DNA from 2 places in the Labrys monachus genome. Region 1 is predicted to be linked to the other one. Evidence: riboswitches for the same ligand, from Rfam matches in the RefSeq annotation. Region 1 holds a riboswitch; the other holds the start of a gene.

The links. Region 1 has a riboswitch for cobalamin ahead of bluB (5,6-dimethylbenzimidazole synthase). Riboswitches for the same ligand answer to the same signal wherever they lie in the genome.
Region 2: linked by a shared signal. The riboswitch ahead of J3R73_RS01130 (ribonucleoside-diphosphate reductase subunit alpha) and the one ahead of bluB (5,6-dimethylbenzimidazole synthase) in region 1 are both predicted to bind cobalamin.

Annotation. Positions count from the first base shown of each region.
Region 1 is NZ_JAUSVK010000001.1:2,727,411-2,735,060, forward strand. It holds gene J3R73_RS12330 (PAS domain-containing sensor histidine kinase) at 1-120, shown strand, start outside; gene J3R73_RS12335 (hypothetical protein) at 234-602, shown strand; gene J3R73_RS12340 (PepSY-associated TM helix domain-containing protein) at 688-2,058, shown strand; gene copC (copper homeostasis periplasmic binding protein CopC) at 2,140-2,508, shown strand; gene copD (copper homeostasis membrane protein CopD) at 2,505-3,389, shown strand; cobalamin riboswitch at 3,507-3,684, shown strand; gene bluB (5,6-dimethylbenzimidazole synthase) at 3,728-4,513, shown strand; gene J3R73_RS12360 (efflux transporter outer membrane subunit) at 4,529-6,067, opposite strand; gene J3R73_RS12365 (efflux RND transporter periplasmic adaptor subunit) at 6,071-7,384, opposite strand; gene J3R73_RS12370 (efflux RND transporter permease subunit) at 7,371-7,650, opposite strand, start outside.
Region 2 is NZ_JAUSVK010000001.1:247,074-254,723, reverse strand. It holds gene J3R73_RS01145 (NAD-dependent epimerase/dehydratase family protein) at 1-710, opposite strand, end outside; gene J3R73_RS01140 (helix-turn-helix transcriptional regulator) at 949-1,164, opposite strand; cobalamin riboswitch at 2,040-2,251, shown strand; gene J3R73_RS01130 (ribonucleoside-diphosphate reductase subunit alpha) at 2,358-5,261, shown strand; gene J3R73_RS01125 (ribonucleotide-diphosphate reductase subunit beta) at 5,288-6,424, shown strand; gene J3R73_RS01120 (ABC transporter substrate-binding protein) at 6,543-7,553, shown strand; gene J3R73_RS01115 (FecCD family ABC transporter permease) at 7,553-7,650, shown strand, end outside.

The DNA.
Region 1 (7,650 bases):
CTGCCGCTCACCAAGGCGCTGGTCGAGGCGAATCGGGCGGCCTTCACCATCCAGTCGACGAAGCATGCGGGGACGCTGGTGGAAGTGATCTTCCCGCCGACGCGGGTGCTGGCGGAGTAGGGCGTTCCAGTGCCATGGGGCGTCCGCGCCCGCTGCCGCGGCATGGCTCCCGCCGGTCGAAACCGTCTTGACAGCGCCATCGCTTTGCCGTGGTCTGTGCCCGCATGAGATGGATGGACCAATCCGTTCTGAGGCGGACCATCGCCGCCCTGGTGATGCTGGCGCTGTCGCTGGCAGGCCTCGGGCGTGCGCTCGCCGCCGCCACGGACAGCGGCCCCGCCACCATCATCGTCGGCGGCTTCGTCATCTCGCTCTGCCATACTGACGACGGATCGGGATCGCCGCAGGACACCGCCCGTCACGATTGCTGCGACCAGTGCACGCTGCACGCGCCCGTGACCCTGCCGGGAGCGGCCGGGCTGGCGGCGCCCCTGCGGATCGTGCATGTCGTCGAATCCGAGCCGGCCGTCATGCCGGTGGCGGCGATCGCGCGGCCGCGCACGCCGCGCGTCTCGCAGGGGCCCCCCTTCGCACGAGCCTGAGCGTGCGAAATCCATTTCCGATCAAAAGCCCGGCCTGAATCGCGGCGCCTTCGCGCCCGCGTCGGCGCATGGGCGAACTCAGGACATCTTCATGGCTACCGCCGATCTGAGCCAGGCCCCTGGCTCGTCGCGCCTGTCGCTGCAACGAGCGATCTGGCGCTGGCATTTCTATGCCGGACTCCTCAGCGTCCCCTTCCTGATCCTTCTGGCGATCACCGGTTCGCTCTATCTCTTCAAGGGTGAGATCAATCACACCGTCTTCGCCTATCGCACCGTCGTCACCGAAACGGGCACGCCGGCTCTGCCGCCGAGCGCGCTGGTGGCGAAGGCCGTCGCGGCGCTGCCGGGATCGACGGCGACATCCTTCGGCGAGCCCGCCTCGCCGGCCGCGTCCGCCGTGGTGACGGTGACGACGGGAGACGGCCCGCATCTGGTCTATCTCAACCCCTATACCGGCGCCGTGCTCGCTACGATGCGCAGCGACCGCGAGCCGATGTATCTCCTCAAGAAGATCCACAGCCTCGAATTGTTCGGCACCTTAGCCAATCGCCTCATCGAGGCGATCGCCGGCTTCGCCCTCGTCCTGGTGGTGACGGGCTTCTATCTGTGGTGGCCGCGCGGCCGGTCCGGCGGCGTCCTTACGGTCCGTGCAACGCCCGGCCGGCGGATCTGGTGGCGCGACGTCCACGCCGTGACCGGCGCACTGGCGGGCCTCGTCATCTTCTTCCTGGCGCTGACGGGCATGCCGTGGTCGGGCTTCTGGGGCGCCAACCTCAGCACCTATTCGGCAAAGCTCGGCATCGGTTTTCCCGCGCAGCTTTGGGACGACGTGCCCAAATCGGCCCTGCCGACCCAGGCCGTTCTCCCCAATGCGGGTTGGGCGGTGGAGAACGCCCCCGTTCCCCTGTCGGCGCCCGCAGCAGGCGCCGCGCCGATCGGCATCGACCGGGCGATGGCGGTCGCCCATGGCCTCGGCCTTGCGCCCGGCTTCGAGATGGCCCTGCCGTCCGACGGAACGGGGGTCTACACCGCCGCGATCTATTTCGGTGACCTGTCGAAGGAGCGCACCGTCCACATCGACCAGTACAGCGGCAAGCCGATCGTCGATCTCGGGTTCAAGGATTACGGCCCCGTCGGCAAGGCGATCGAATTCGGCATCAATGTCCACCAGGGCATGGAATGGGGGCTCGCCAACCAACTGGTGATGCTCGCCACCTGCCTTTCCATCGTCCTGGCTTCGGTCTCCGCCGTGGTGATGTGGTGGAAGCGCCGGCCGGCGGGCAAGATGGGCGTGCCGCCCTATCCGGCCGATCCCGGCGTCTTCCGCTTTCTCTGGGCCGCCGCCGTTGCCGTGGGGATCGTCTTTCCGATCACCGGCCTCGCCGTCCTGGCGATGCTCGCCTTCGATCTCCTGGCGATCCGCACCATTCCTCCTCTCCGGCGAGCATTCGCCTGAGCCTGCCGCGGCGGGCAGGAGCCTGCCGCGATCCAAGCCGATGATCGGCGGCCGATCCGATCTCAACCTGAAGGTCATTCCATGTCCAAGACGTTCCAGAGCGCCGCCCTGGCGGCCATCGCCCTTTTCGCCCTTGCCGGGCAGGCGTTCGCCCATGCCCATCTCCAATCCGCCACCCCTGCGGTCGACGGCACGGTCGCCGCCGCCCCGACCGAACTCGACCTGAATTTCAGCGAGGACCTCAATCTGAAATTTTCGGGCGTGAAGGTCACCGGCCCCGGCAAGGCCGCGGTGGCGACCGGCGAACCCATGCTGATGAACAAGAACGCCACGCTGATGGTTCCCCTGTCGGGAACGCTCGGCGCGGGCGTCTACACGGTCAGCTGGCATGCCCTGTCCGCCGACGGCCACAAGACCCATGGCAGCTACAAGTTCACCGTGAAGCCATGATCGGCCCGGACGCCGCGCTCGACATCTGCCGGTTCCTGCATGACGCATCGCTGATGCTGGTATGGGGCGCGTCCGCCTATCTGGCCGTGCTCGTGCCGCGCAGGCTGGCTGACGACGTGGCGCGGCGTCTGCGCATCCCGGCCATCGTCGCGGTCGCGGCGGCGCTCGCCACGACGCTCGCGGCCCTGCCGATCGAGACGGCGACGATCGGGGAGGGGTGGAGCGCGGCCACCGATCTCGCCACGCTGCACGACGTCCTGTTCGACACCACCGTCGGCCGGGCCTGGCAGGCGCAGGCGGCGGGGGCGGCGCTGCTCTTCGCGGCGGTCTTTTTCCCGCTCCGGATCCGCAGGAAAGCCGTCGCGCTGGCCTCCGGCCTGCTCCTTGCCGGCGTGGCGCTCACCGGCCACGCGGTGATGCAGGACGGCTGGCTGCGCATCGCCCATGTCGCCAACGACGGCGTTCATGTCCTGTCGGCCGGGGCGTGGCTGGGGGCGATGGTTCCGCTGCTGCCGATCTTGGCGAGGCTGGACACGGCCGCCCGCCCGGAGGCGGGGCTCGCCCTGCGGCGCTTCTCCAATGCGGGCCATGTCGCCGTCGCTTTGGCGATCGCTTCCGGCCTCGTCAACACCTGTCTCGTCCTCGGCCGCCTGCCGACCGACTGGTCGTCGCCCTACCAGGCCCTGCTCGCCGCCAAGATCGCCGCCGTCGCGGCGATGACCGGCCTGGCGCTGGTCAATCGCTACGGCCTCGTGCCGCGTATGGCGCGGCGAGGCTCCGGTTCCGTCCGCCTGATCCGCTTCGCCACGCTCGCCGAGATCGTCCTCGGCCTGGGCGCCGTCGCGGCCGTGTCGGTGCTCGGAATGCTCGAACCCGTCTGAACGTCGCTGCCCGGCCGAGCCGGCTGCGGCGACAGAAGCAGGAGAGGGCGCGTCGCGGAGGGGTGCCGAACCGGCCTTCGCCGCGCAATCCCCCTTCTGCGCCCTCCCGCATCCGTGCTATGCAGCTCCGCCTTCGGTGCCCGCTGCGGCGGGAGAATCGGGAACACGGTCGATGCCGTGACGCGCCCAGCACTGTGAGGGGGACTGTCCGCATGAAAGCCACTCGCCGAGGCGGGGAAGGCGTGCGGACGGGTTGAACCCGAGTCAGGAGACCGGCCGAAGACGATAGATCGGCGCGCGCGGACGGCGCGGCGATCGCCATCGCAAGGGGAATGACGATGGATGATCCAGGCGGGGCGCTTGCGCCTTCCGCACCCTTTTCGTCCGCGGATCGCGATGCGGTCTACCGCGCCATCTTCACGCGGCGCGACGTGCGCAGCCAGTTCCGGCCCGATCCGGTTCCCGACGAGGTGCTCGCCCGCATCCTCGATGCCGGCCACCACGCCCCCTCCGTCGGGTTCATGCAGCCCTGGAGTTTCCTCGTGCTCCGCAGCGCCGAGACGCGCCGCCGGGTGCAGGCTTTGTTCGAGGCCGCCAATGCGGAGGCGGCGGCGATGTTTCCGCCCGAGAAGCAGGCGCTTTACCGCTCGCTGAAGCTGGAGGGCATCGTGGAGGCGCCGCTCAATCTGTGCATCACCTGCGATCCCGACAGGGCGGGGCCGGTCGTCCTCGGCCGCACGCACGACAAGGCGATGGACGCCTATTCGACCGTCTGCGCCGTCCAGAACATCTGGCTCGCCGCGCGGGCGGAGGGAGTGGGCATCGGCTGGGTCAGCATCCTCGACGGTGCCAGGCTGAAGCAGATCCTGGCGATCCCGCCGCGGGTGACCCTCGTCGCCTATCTCTGCCTCGGCTATGTGCAGGAGGCCTATACGAGGCCCGAGCTGGAGGTGAAGGGGTGGCGCCGCCGCCTGCCCCCGGAGGACGTCGTGCATTTCGAAGGCTGGGGCCGGAGCCTGCCGGACGAGCCGCTGCTGTCGTTGATGCGGACCGGCATGGCCGATCGGCTGGGCCTGGGCGAAGCGGCCTGTGCGCCAGGAGCGGGGCAGGCCGACCCCGGCTGATGCCGGCGACCGCCCTCATCGGGCGTCATGTCCGAGCAGGCTCCGGACGGCGGCCACCAGCGCCGGCTGCGGCTTCGGCGGGGCTGCGAAGGCGCGGTCGTCCTGCCAGCCGTCTCCCAAGGCCTGGTAGAGCGCGATGAAGGCCTCGGCGGCGGACTGCTGGGCCGATACATATTGCTTTTCCAGGTCATATTGCTGGCGCTCGGCGTCGATGACGTTGAGCGAATCGGTCAGCCCTCGCTGAAAGCGCTGGTTGGCGAGCCCGACCGCCTTGCGGCTGTCGCCCAGCGCCACGGAAAGCGCGCCGAGCCGGTCCTCCTGCCCTTTATAGGCGGCGGCGGCGACATCGACATCGCGGACGGCGTTCAGCACCGTCTGCCGGTATCGCGCCGCCGCTTCCTTCGCCTGCAGCCCCGCCTGCTGCACGAGGGCGTCGAGCCGGCCGAAATCCAGCAGGGGGACGCTGAGCGAGGGACCGATCGACCAGATGAGGCTGGCGGCATTCGGGCCGACGCCGGCGCCGCGGCCCTCCAGTCCGCCGCCGGCCGTCACGAAGAGCCGCGGGAAGAGGTCCGCGGTCGCGACGCCGATCTGGGCGGTGTCGGCGGCGAGCTCGCGTTCACCCTCCAGGATGTCCGGGCGCTGGCGCAGCAGGTCCGCCGGCAGGCCCAGCGGGATCCGTCCCGGCAGACGGGGGAAGGGTCCGGGCCGCTGGAGTTCCTTCGCCAGGGTCTCCGGAAATTCCCCGACCAGTCCGGCGATGACATATTGCTGTTGCCGGATTTCGGCCTCGATCGGACCCTTCTCGGCCTCCACCGTCGCAAGCTCGCGCTGGGCCAGGGTGAAGTCGAGTTCGTTGCTGATGCCGCGGCTGAACTGCTGCTGGTTCAGCCCGACATATTCGCGCAGGGCGCCTGCCGTCTCGCGCACCACATCGGCCTGCCGCTGGGCCGCGCGCATCTCGACATAGGCCCGGGCGACATCCGCCACGACCGAGACGAGGACGGAATGCCTGGCATCGGCGGCGGCCTGCCTGTCGGCCTGCGCCGCCTCCATCTCGCGCCTGTAGCGGCCGAACAGGTCGATCTCCCAGCCGCCGTCGAAACCGGCGATGCCGTCGACCTGCTTCGACTGCCGCCGCGTTTCGGCGGCGACGAGGGCAGAGGCGGCGCGGCCGCTGGCGAGGTCGGTGCCGGTGCCGCGCGCCGCGCCCGCGCTGAAGCCGGCGCTCGGCAGCGCACTTCCCAGCACGACCGCCTCCTGCGTCCGCGCTTCCTGCATGCGGTCGAGGGCGATCTCGAGGTCGGTATTGCCGGCGAGGGCGCGGGCGACAAGCGAATCGAGCTCGCGGTCATGCAGCGTCAGCCACCATTTCGCCGGGTCGACAGGCGCTTCCCGCATCGGGCCGCCCGCCTGCAGCCCGGCCGCGGCGAAGCGGCTGGGGACCGCCATCAGGGCGGGATGGTAGTCGGGGCCGACGGCGCAGCCCGCGAGGCAGGTCAGGGCCGCCGACCCCATGAGGAGGCGGCCGGCATCTCGGATGATCTTGAACATGGATCACCGGCCCGTCGAAGCGGTCGTCACGGCGCCGGGGAGCGCGTGGGTCCGGACGATCGCACCGTCGGCGATCTGGTTGCCGACATTGAGCGCGATCTTGTCGCCGACCGACACGCCGGAGCTCACATCCACCGTCGCGCCGTCGTCCCGGGAGATCGTGACGTTACGGAATTCGACGTCGCTCCGCTTGCCGATCATGGCGACCTCGGCGCCGCCGGAGCGGAAGATCAGCGCAGCGGCGGGAAGCTGCGCGGCGCCGTCCGACGGCACCCTGAAGGTCACGCTCACATAGAGCCCGGAGACGAGGGCGTGGTCGGCATTCGGGATGTCCACTTCCACCCGCAGCGTGCGCGTCTTCTGGTCGATCGAAGCGGCCGTGCGCGCGACGGTGCCGCGGAAAACCCGGCCGGCCGACGCGCTGGTGCGGATCTCGGCCGGCTGCCCGTTCCGGATGTCCTGCGCCTCGCTTTGGGGGACGTCGACGAAGACCCGGATCGGATCGTCCTTCACGATGCGGTAGAGCGGTGTTGTGCTCGCCGCGCTGCCCGCGGTCACCAGATTGCCGATATCGATGTGGCGCTGCGTGATCGTGCCGTCATAGGGGGCGATCACCTTCTTGAATTCGGTCAGTGTGGTGTAGCGGTCGACGTCGGCCCGCGCGAGGCCGACCTGCGCCTGCGCCTCCTTGAGCTGGGCCACCGCATTGTCGCAAGCCGCCTTCTTCTCCTCGCGCTCCTGCTCGGAAACGACGCCCGTCGGCGAATTCTTCCAGCGCTCATAGGTCGCCGTCGCGAAGACGACGTCGCTCTGGCGCGAGACGACGAGCGCCTGCGCCGCCGTGAGCCTGGCTTGCGCCGCCGTCAGCTGGGCGTCGAGGTCGGGCGTCTCGATCGTCGCGAGCACCTGGCCCCTGCGCACCTTGTCGCCGATATTGGCGGCCCAGTCGGCGACATATCCGTTGACGCGGGCATAGATGACGCTTTCGTACCAGCCCTGGGTTTCCCCGGGAAGCACGAGGGGAAAGGTCGGCGAGGATCGTCCGACCGTGAGGACGTCGACGGTCGGCGGCTCCGCATTCACCTGCGCCGTGGCCCGGGCCAATTCGTCCTCCTCGCGCGCCTTGAGATGGCTGACCAGCGAGAAGCAGCCGATGAGGACGAGGCCGACGACGCTGCCGGTGATCATGAATTTCCGGCGCGTCCCCGAAGGGGAGGCCCCGTGACCGGCCGAAGCGGCGAAGCCGTGGGCTTCCGGATCCGCGGCGACGACGGCCTCCGGTCGGGTCTGCACTTCCGCTTTCTCACTGACGGGCATGGCGAAGGATCCGATACAGGGTTGGAACGAGGATGAGGGTGGCGAATGTCGCGAAGAGCAGGCCGCCGATGACGGCGCGGGCGAGCGGCGCGTTCTGCTCGCCGCCTTCGCCGACGCCCAGCGCCATCGGGATCATGCCGAGGACCATGGCGCCGGCCGTCATCAGCACCGGGCGCATGCGCGTGAAGCCGGCGATTTCGGCGGCGAGCCAGGCGCTGTCGCCCGCCTCCATGCGCTGGTTGGCGAAGGCGACGATGAGGATGCTG
Region 2 (7,650 bases), 2.5 Mb from region 1:
TCGGCGGCAAGAGCTGGTGCACGCAGCCTGACAAGGGATTCCGCGTCCGAGGCCAAAGTCGGGCAATCCTGCATTGCGAAAGGGGTGGCGGCCGAGATGATATAGCGCCGGAAGTGCGGCCCGCCGTTCGTCAGCGCGGCCAAGTGGGCATCGGCCACGTCCCGAACATCAACCCCACGATGTAGCCGATAGGTAGCCATCACATCGCCCGGCTCCGGAAAGCTGCGGGACATGCGCAAAACCCGCACGGCCAATTCAGAACAGGCCATGCCTTCCAGAAGGCGCTCGGCTTCGAGTTTCGTCCGATGATAGATGCTCTTCGGTAGAGGGGTCGTATTCTCGTCTATCCATGTGCATGAGCCGGGAGAAACAGCACGCCCATATAAGGCTGTCGTGCTGGTGAAGATCAGCCGTTTCACGCCAGCGGCAATCGCCACCTTTACGACAAGTCGGGTTCCCTCCACGTTGATGCGCTGAAACTCCTCATCTGGAATAATACCGACATGCGGAGCATGGAGCGCAGCCGTATGGATAACGGCATCCACGCCCTTCAAAGCGGAGTATAGTAGCGCTTCGCTGGCGAAGTCTCCGACGACATGGGTGGTGGAAAAGGGAGAGCGATCGACCCCAACGACCTTGTGTTGCTCCGCCAAGGCCCTGAAAATGGCCCGACCGACCCGTCCGGAACTACCCGTAAGCACTATGCGCATGTGAAACTTTCAAGAAAGTCTGTCGCAAAACTCCCGAACTTTGTCGGTCTTTCGCGCTCGATACCCACTCCGGTGCAGAATAGGGACTTCCGCGATAATGGCAACGTCCGCCGAGATCTCGACCCGGCCGGAACCCAAAGCGCCAAGAATGCTGCCCGGCTCGCGCGCGACCCCGATGAAGCGCCAAGCGTGGAAAAGAGGGCCGACACCCAATCCGTTGTTCGTGCCGTCTCCTGCGTCACCGCCTCTCGCCGCCTTCGCTCCCCGGCCGCCATTTCACGGGATCGGCGATCCATCGGTCGACGTCGGATTCGTGCCAGCCGGAGCCGTTGGTGCTGATCCTGAGCTGGGCCGGGAACGTGCCCTCGGCGATCTTGCGGTAGAGCGTGGATCGGGACAGACCGGTCCTGGCGAGGACGGTTTTGAGACGGATGATACGGTCTGGTTCTCGCATGGTGGCGATGCCTCGCACTGGCGGTTCCTGACGGCTCCCGAGCCAGAGGGAGCAAGGAATTATCTTTGTGCAAGAAATATTTAGCGTCAGAGTACCATAGCGAAGTAAGGGCAAGAATCGGCTGTTTCGAGAGCCCGGTTTTTTGTCTGAGCCGCCCGAATCAGCCCTCAGACTTCGCTCCCGGCGACGCGGAAGCGATCCGTCAATACAAGCCATCGCCTGAGAGAGCCGCGAGATTTATTCATCGCTCGACGCAGGACCAGCACGGGCACTTTTCGTTGGATTTGGAGTAAGCCCGCGTCGGAAGTCAGAGCTTCTGTACGATGTCTTCCTTTGGCAGATGATTCAACGGAAGCGGCGCTTGCGCCTTCACGGTCTGGATGGCGGAGTTGCTGCGGATATCGCAGCCCCCCGGCATCTTGAGCAGCGTCTCGAGCAGAAAGCGCTCATAGCCCGCCAGATCCCTTCATCGCGTCCTACGCCGGAGCTGGCGATCCCAAGGCTGCGGCAAACTATTTGCGCAAGCCAAGTCCCGCCGGCACGCCCTTGATCGAGTGGTCCGGCACCGGACTGATTCAGCCGGGGTTTCAGAAGCGTTTCGAGGCCAAGGACGGGAAGTTGGACGAGGTCGCCGATTGATGGATTGGCCTATTGCTGCGCTTTGGTCGCACCCTCGCAACCTGGATCCCAAGAGACGAGTGGTGACCTGAGAACATACCTTCAAGCGAAAAATCGATCATAATGTGGCGCACCGGAACCGCTTTTTGTTTGCGAGGTGACGAGCTCGTCTCCTGCGTACGGAGCGGATGCGACCTGTTTTCGTAGCCGTTCGACAAAACAGCTCACCACCTATTGACATGGCGCCATAAATTGTCACTAAATGTAGACATCGTGGTTCTTCCTAGTCTGTTAAGACGTGGAAGCTAAGAGGGAAGTCGGTGCGCTCTATCGCAAGGCCGGCGCTGCCCCCGCAACTGTAAGTGGCGAGTTCTTGTTCAGCCATGTCACTGAGGCCGCAAAGCCTTGGGAAGACGTACAAGGATGATGACCCGCGAGCCAGGAGACCTGCCGCGACACTATGTACGTCCACGGGCGGGGTGTTCCGGTGAGGCGCTTGCTTTGGGCGGCATGTGCCTCCCGTGTCGTGGCACGCGTCCGCCTGCTCTCCGTCCCCACATTCATCGGGGATGATGATGCCAGCTACAGCCGAACGCCATGACAATGGCAACCACAGACCTTACACGACGGCCCCTGACGTTGAGGCGGTCGCTAGCGCGCCCGGCTATCAGCTCATCCGCCGCAATGGCGCGGTGACGCCGTTCGATACCGCCAAGATCGCGGTCGCCTTGACCAAGGCGTTTTTGGCCGTAGAAGGGCCGTCCGCCGCCGCATCCCGCCGCATCCACGACATCGTCGCCGGGCTGACCGACCAGATCGTGGCGAACCTAACCCGCCGCCCCGGCATCGGCCGGACCTTCCATATCGAGGATGTGCAGGACCAGGTGGAACTGGCCCTGATGCGCGGGGAGTATCACAAGGTCGCCCGGGCTTATGTGCTCTATCGCGATGAGCGGGCGCGGGAACGCGCGAAGGCCCTCGCCGCGGCCCATCCGGCTGGTGATGTCACCGTCGTGCTGCATGTGAGGACCGCCGACGGCGCACGGGTGCCACTGGATGCCGGCCGCCTCTCAATCGTCATCGGCGAGGCTTGCACTGGGCTCGACGGCGTCTCGCCCGACGCGGTCCTCACGGAGGCGCAACGCAATCTCTATGACGGTATCACGCTCGACGAACTGGCACAGGCCCCCATCCTGGCGGCGCGCACACTGGTGGAGACCGAGCCCAACTATTCCAAGGTCAGTGCCCGCCTGCTGCTCGACAAGCTGCGCCGCGAGGCTCTGAGCTTTGTCGCCGGCCGGCCGGAACAGGCGACGCAGGCGGAGATGGCGGAACGTTACGGCGACTATTTCTGCGCCTATGTGAAGACCGGCATCGCCAACGAACGGCTCGATCCCGAACTCGACCGCTTCGACCTCGCCCGACTTGCTGCCGCGCTCGAACCTGCGCGTGACCTCGAGTTCGATTATCTCGGCTTCCAGACGCTCTACGACCGCTACTTCCTGCACATGCGTGGAAATCGCTTCGAGTTGCCCCAGGCCTTCTTCATGCGGGTCGCCATGGGGCTGGCGCTGCGCGAGATCGACAGGGAGGCGCGAGCCATCGAATTCTACGACCTGCTCTCCTCCTTTGATTTCATGGCCTCGACGCCGACCTTGTTCAACGCCGGCACGCTCCGGCCGCAGCTCTCCTCCTGCTTCCTGACCACGATCGCCGACGACCTCGACGGCATTTTCAAGGCGGTGAAGGACAACGCCTTGCTCGCCAAGTATTCCGGCGGGCTCGGCAATGACTGGACGCCGGTGCGCGGCCTCGGGGCCTACATCAAGGGCACCAACGGCGAGAGCCAAGGTATCGTGCCATTCCTGAAAGTGGCCAACGATACCGCCATCGCGGTCAACCAGGGCGGCAAGCGCAAGGGGGCGGTCTGCGCCTATCTCGAGACCTGGCATGTCGACATCGAGGAGTTCCTTGACCTCCGGAAGAACACCGGCGACGACCGCCGCCGCACCCACGACATGAACACCGCCAACTGGATTCCCGACCTGTTCATGCAGCGGGTGGAGGCCGGGGGGCAATGGACCCTGTTTTCGCCCGACGAAGTGCCGGACCTGCACGACCTCTATGGCAAGCCGTTCAAGACGGCCTACGAGACCTATGAGGAGAAGGCCGGACGCGGGGAGATCAAGGTGTTCAAGCGGGTGGCGGCAGTCGACATCTGGCGCAAGATGCTGACCATGCTGTTCGAGACTGGACACCCTTGGATTACTTTTAAGGACACATGCAATCTAAGATCACCGCAAAGCCATGTCGGCGTGGTGCATTCCTCGAACCTGTGTACCGAGATCACGCTGAACACCTCCGCCGACGAGGTCGCGGTCTGCAATCTCGGCTCGGTCAACCTCGCGGCCCATGTCAGGGTGGACGGGCTCGATCAGGCGCGGCTGGCGAAGACGGTGAAGACCGCGATGCGGATGCTCGACAACGTCGTCGACATCAATTTCTACACCATCCCCGAAGCGCGCCGCTCGAACCTGCGCCACCGCCCGGTGGGGCTTGGACTGATGGGGTTCCAGGATGCGCTTCAGACGCTGCGCCTGCCGGCGGCTTCGGACGCAGCCGTCAGCTTCGCCGACACCTCCATGGAGGCGATCAGCTTTTATGCCATCTCCGCTTCGGTCGATCTCGCCGCCGAGCGCGGACACTATCCGAGCTTCGAGGGGTCGCTCTGGTCGAGGGGCATCCTGCCAATCGACTCGCTGGAGATACTCAGCGAGGCGCGCGACGGCGATGTCGAGCTCGACCGTTCCTCGACGCAGGACTGGGCGGGACTGCGCCAGCGCGTCAAGACGACGGGCATGCGCAACTCGAACTGCATGGCGATCGCGCCGACCGCGACGATCTCGAACATCGTCGGCGTCTCGCAATCGATCGAGCCGTCCTACAGTCATCTCTACGTCAAGGCGAACATGTCGGGCGATTTTACCGTCGTGAACGCCGGCCTTGTTCGCGACCTGAAGGCGCGCGGGCTCTGGGACGAGGTCATGGTCTCCGACCTCAAATACTATGACGGCAAGGTCAGCGGGATCGACCGCGTGCCGGACGATCTCAAGGCGCTCTACGCCACCTCCTTCGAGATCGAACCGAGATGGCTGATCCGCGCCGCCGCGCGCCGGCAGAAATGGATCGATCAGGGCCAGTCGGTCAATCTCTACATGGCCCAACCCTCGGGCCGGAAGCTCGACGAAGCCTATCGCCTCGCCTGGCGGCTGGGTCTGAAGACGACCTATTACCTGCGCGGCCTCAGCGCCACCCATGTGGAAAAGTCCACCCTGAAGGGCACGGACGGCAAGCTCAACGCTGTCGCGGTCGGCGGCACGTCGGCCACCCCCATCCTGGTCGAGATGCCGCCAGTCAACGGCCCGACCGTGCCGAACGCTTGCTCGCTCGATGATCCCACCTGCGAAGTCTGCCAGTGAGCGGCCTTAACCGAGGACCCATGACGATGCCCGACTGGTCAGACCCGAACCCGCCTGCCGCTTTCCCCATCCTTCGCCCTGCCGCGCCTCCGCCCGCCGATGCCACCGGAGATGCCACTGGCCTTGGCGACATCGACCGCTCCGGCGGTCGCGTGAGCGTCGATGAGAAGCGGATGATCAACTGCCGTGCCGACGTCAATCAGCTGCTTCCGCTCAAGTACAAGTGGGCCTGGGAAAAGTATCTCTCCGCCTGCAACAACCACTGGATGCCCACCGAGGTCTCTATGCAGGCCGACATCTCGCTGTGGAAATCGCGCGACGGGCTGACAGAGGACGAGCGCCGCGCCATCAAGCGCAACCTCGGCTTCTTCACGGCATCGGAAAGCCTCGTCGCCAACAACATCGTACTGGCCATTTACCGTCACCTGACCAACCCCGAATGCCGGCAATATCTGTTGCGCCAGGCATTCGAGGAAGCGGTGCACACCCACACCTTCCAGTACATCGTGGAAAGCCTCGGCCTCGATGAGGGTGAGCTGTTCAACATGTATCGAGAGGTGCCGTCCATCACGGACAAGGCCGCCTGGGCGCTGAAGTACACCCAGACCCTCGACGATCCGACATTCGAGACCGGGACGCCGCAGGCGGATCAAAAGTTTCTGCGCGATCTCGTCGCCTTCTACGTCGTGTTCGAGGGCATGTGGTTCTACACCGGGTTTGCGCAGATCCTGTCGCTCGGCCGACGCAACAAGATGGTCGGCATCGCCGAGCAGTATCAGTACATCCTACGCGACGAGAGCATCCACCTCAACTTCGGCATCGACGTCATCAACCAGATCAGACACGAAAATCCGCATCTGTGGACGGCGCAATTCCAAGACGAGGTGCGCGGGATGTTGAAAGAAGCCGCCGCACTCGAAGCCGCCTATGGACGGGATACCATGCCGCGCGGTTTCCTCGGCCTCAACGCCGCGCTCTGTGAGCAATACATGCACTTCATCACCAACCGCCGCTGCGCCCAGCTCGGTCTCGCATTCGTCTTCGGAGAGGCCGAGAATCCGTTCCCGTGGATGAGCGAGACGATGGACCTGAAGAAGGAGAAGAACTTCTTCGAGACCCGCGTCATCGAATACCAGAATGGCGGGACCCTCGCCTGGGACTGATCGTGTTGTCAAAAGATACGTTATAACATAACATTCTGTCTTGGTGCAGCTGGTTCGTCCAACGCACGCCCATCACTCTCCGGAACAGAAAGGACCCCGTATGCTCATCCATACCGTCATGAGGTTTTCCGCGCTCCTGAGCGCCGTTGCCCTTTTCGGTCTCCCGTCATCTGGGGCATTCGCCGGGCCGACCCGTTATCCGCTCACCCTCGACAATTGCGGTCACGCGATCACGTTCAAACAAGCTCCTTCGCGTACGGTCGCCATCGGCCAGGGCAGCGCGGAAATCCTCTACATGCTCGGTTTATCCGACCGGATGGTCGGCACGGCGCGTTGGATCGCCCCCGTCCTTGCGGAATACGAGGCTGTCGACGCCAAGATCGAGCGCCTCTCCAAAGACAATCCGAGCTTCGAGAAGGTCCTGTCGAAAAAACCGGACTTCATCACCGCCCAGTTCCTGTGGCAAGTCGGCCCCAAGGGCGAGGTCGCCAAGCGCGAGCAGTTCGAGGAACTCGGCATCCCCGTCTACATCTCGCCATCGGACTGCACCGGCAAGAACAATGCAGGTGTCAGTGACGGCTCACGCGTCGCGGCCTTTTCACTGGACCTGATCTATCGCGAGATCCGAGATCTCGCCCGGATCTATGACGTTCAGGGGAGGGGCGAGGCAGCCGTCACCAGCCTCGAGGCACGAGTGGTGGCAGCACGCACCAAGATCGCAGCGGCCAGCGGCCAGGTGTCTGCCGTCTTCTGGTTCTCGAGCCCGAAAGACGGCGATCCTTACGTCGCCGGCCGAAAGGGTGCACCAGCCTACATCATGTCGGTGCTCGGCCTGCGCAATGTGATTGAAGCCGATGACGAGTGGCCGAATGTCGGCTGGGAGACCATCGCCAAAGCCGATCCGACGATCATCGTCGCCGGAAAGCTGGATCGTCAGCGCTTTCCGCTCGACGCCATCGAAGCCAAGCGCAGGTTTCTCGCTACCGATCCCGTCACCAGCCTGATGCCGGCGGTCAGGAACGGCCATGTCTTCGAACTCGACGCGCAGGCCATGAACCCGACGCTGCGGACCATCCAGGGCATCGAGGTCGTCGCCGAGGCCATTGCTTCGGCGGGGCTCGCCCGGTGATGGTCATCCTCGGGCATCTCGTGGGACGGGCGGGCGCTGCTGTTCTGGCGCTCGCTCTTCTCGTCGCCGCACTCTGGCTCGGAGCAGCTATCGGAGA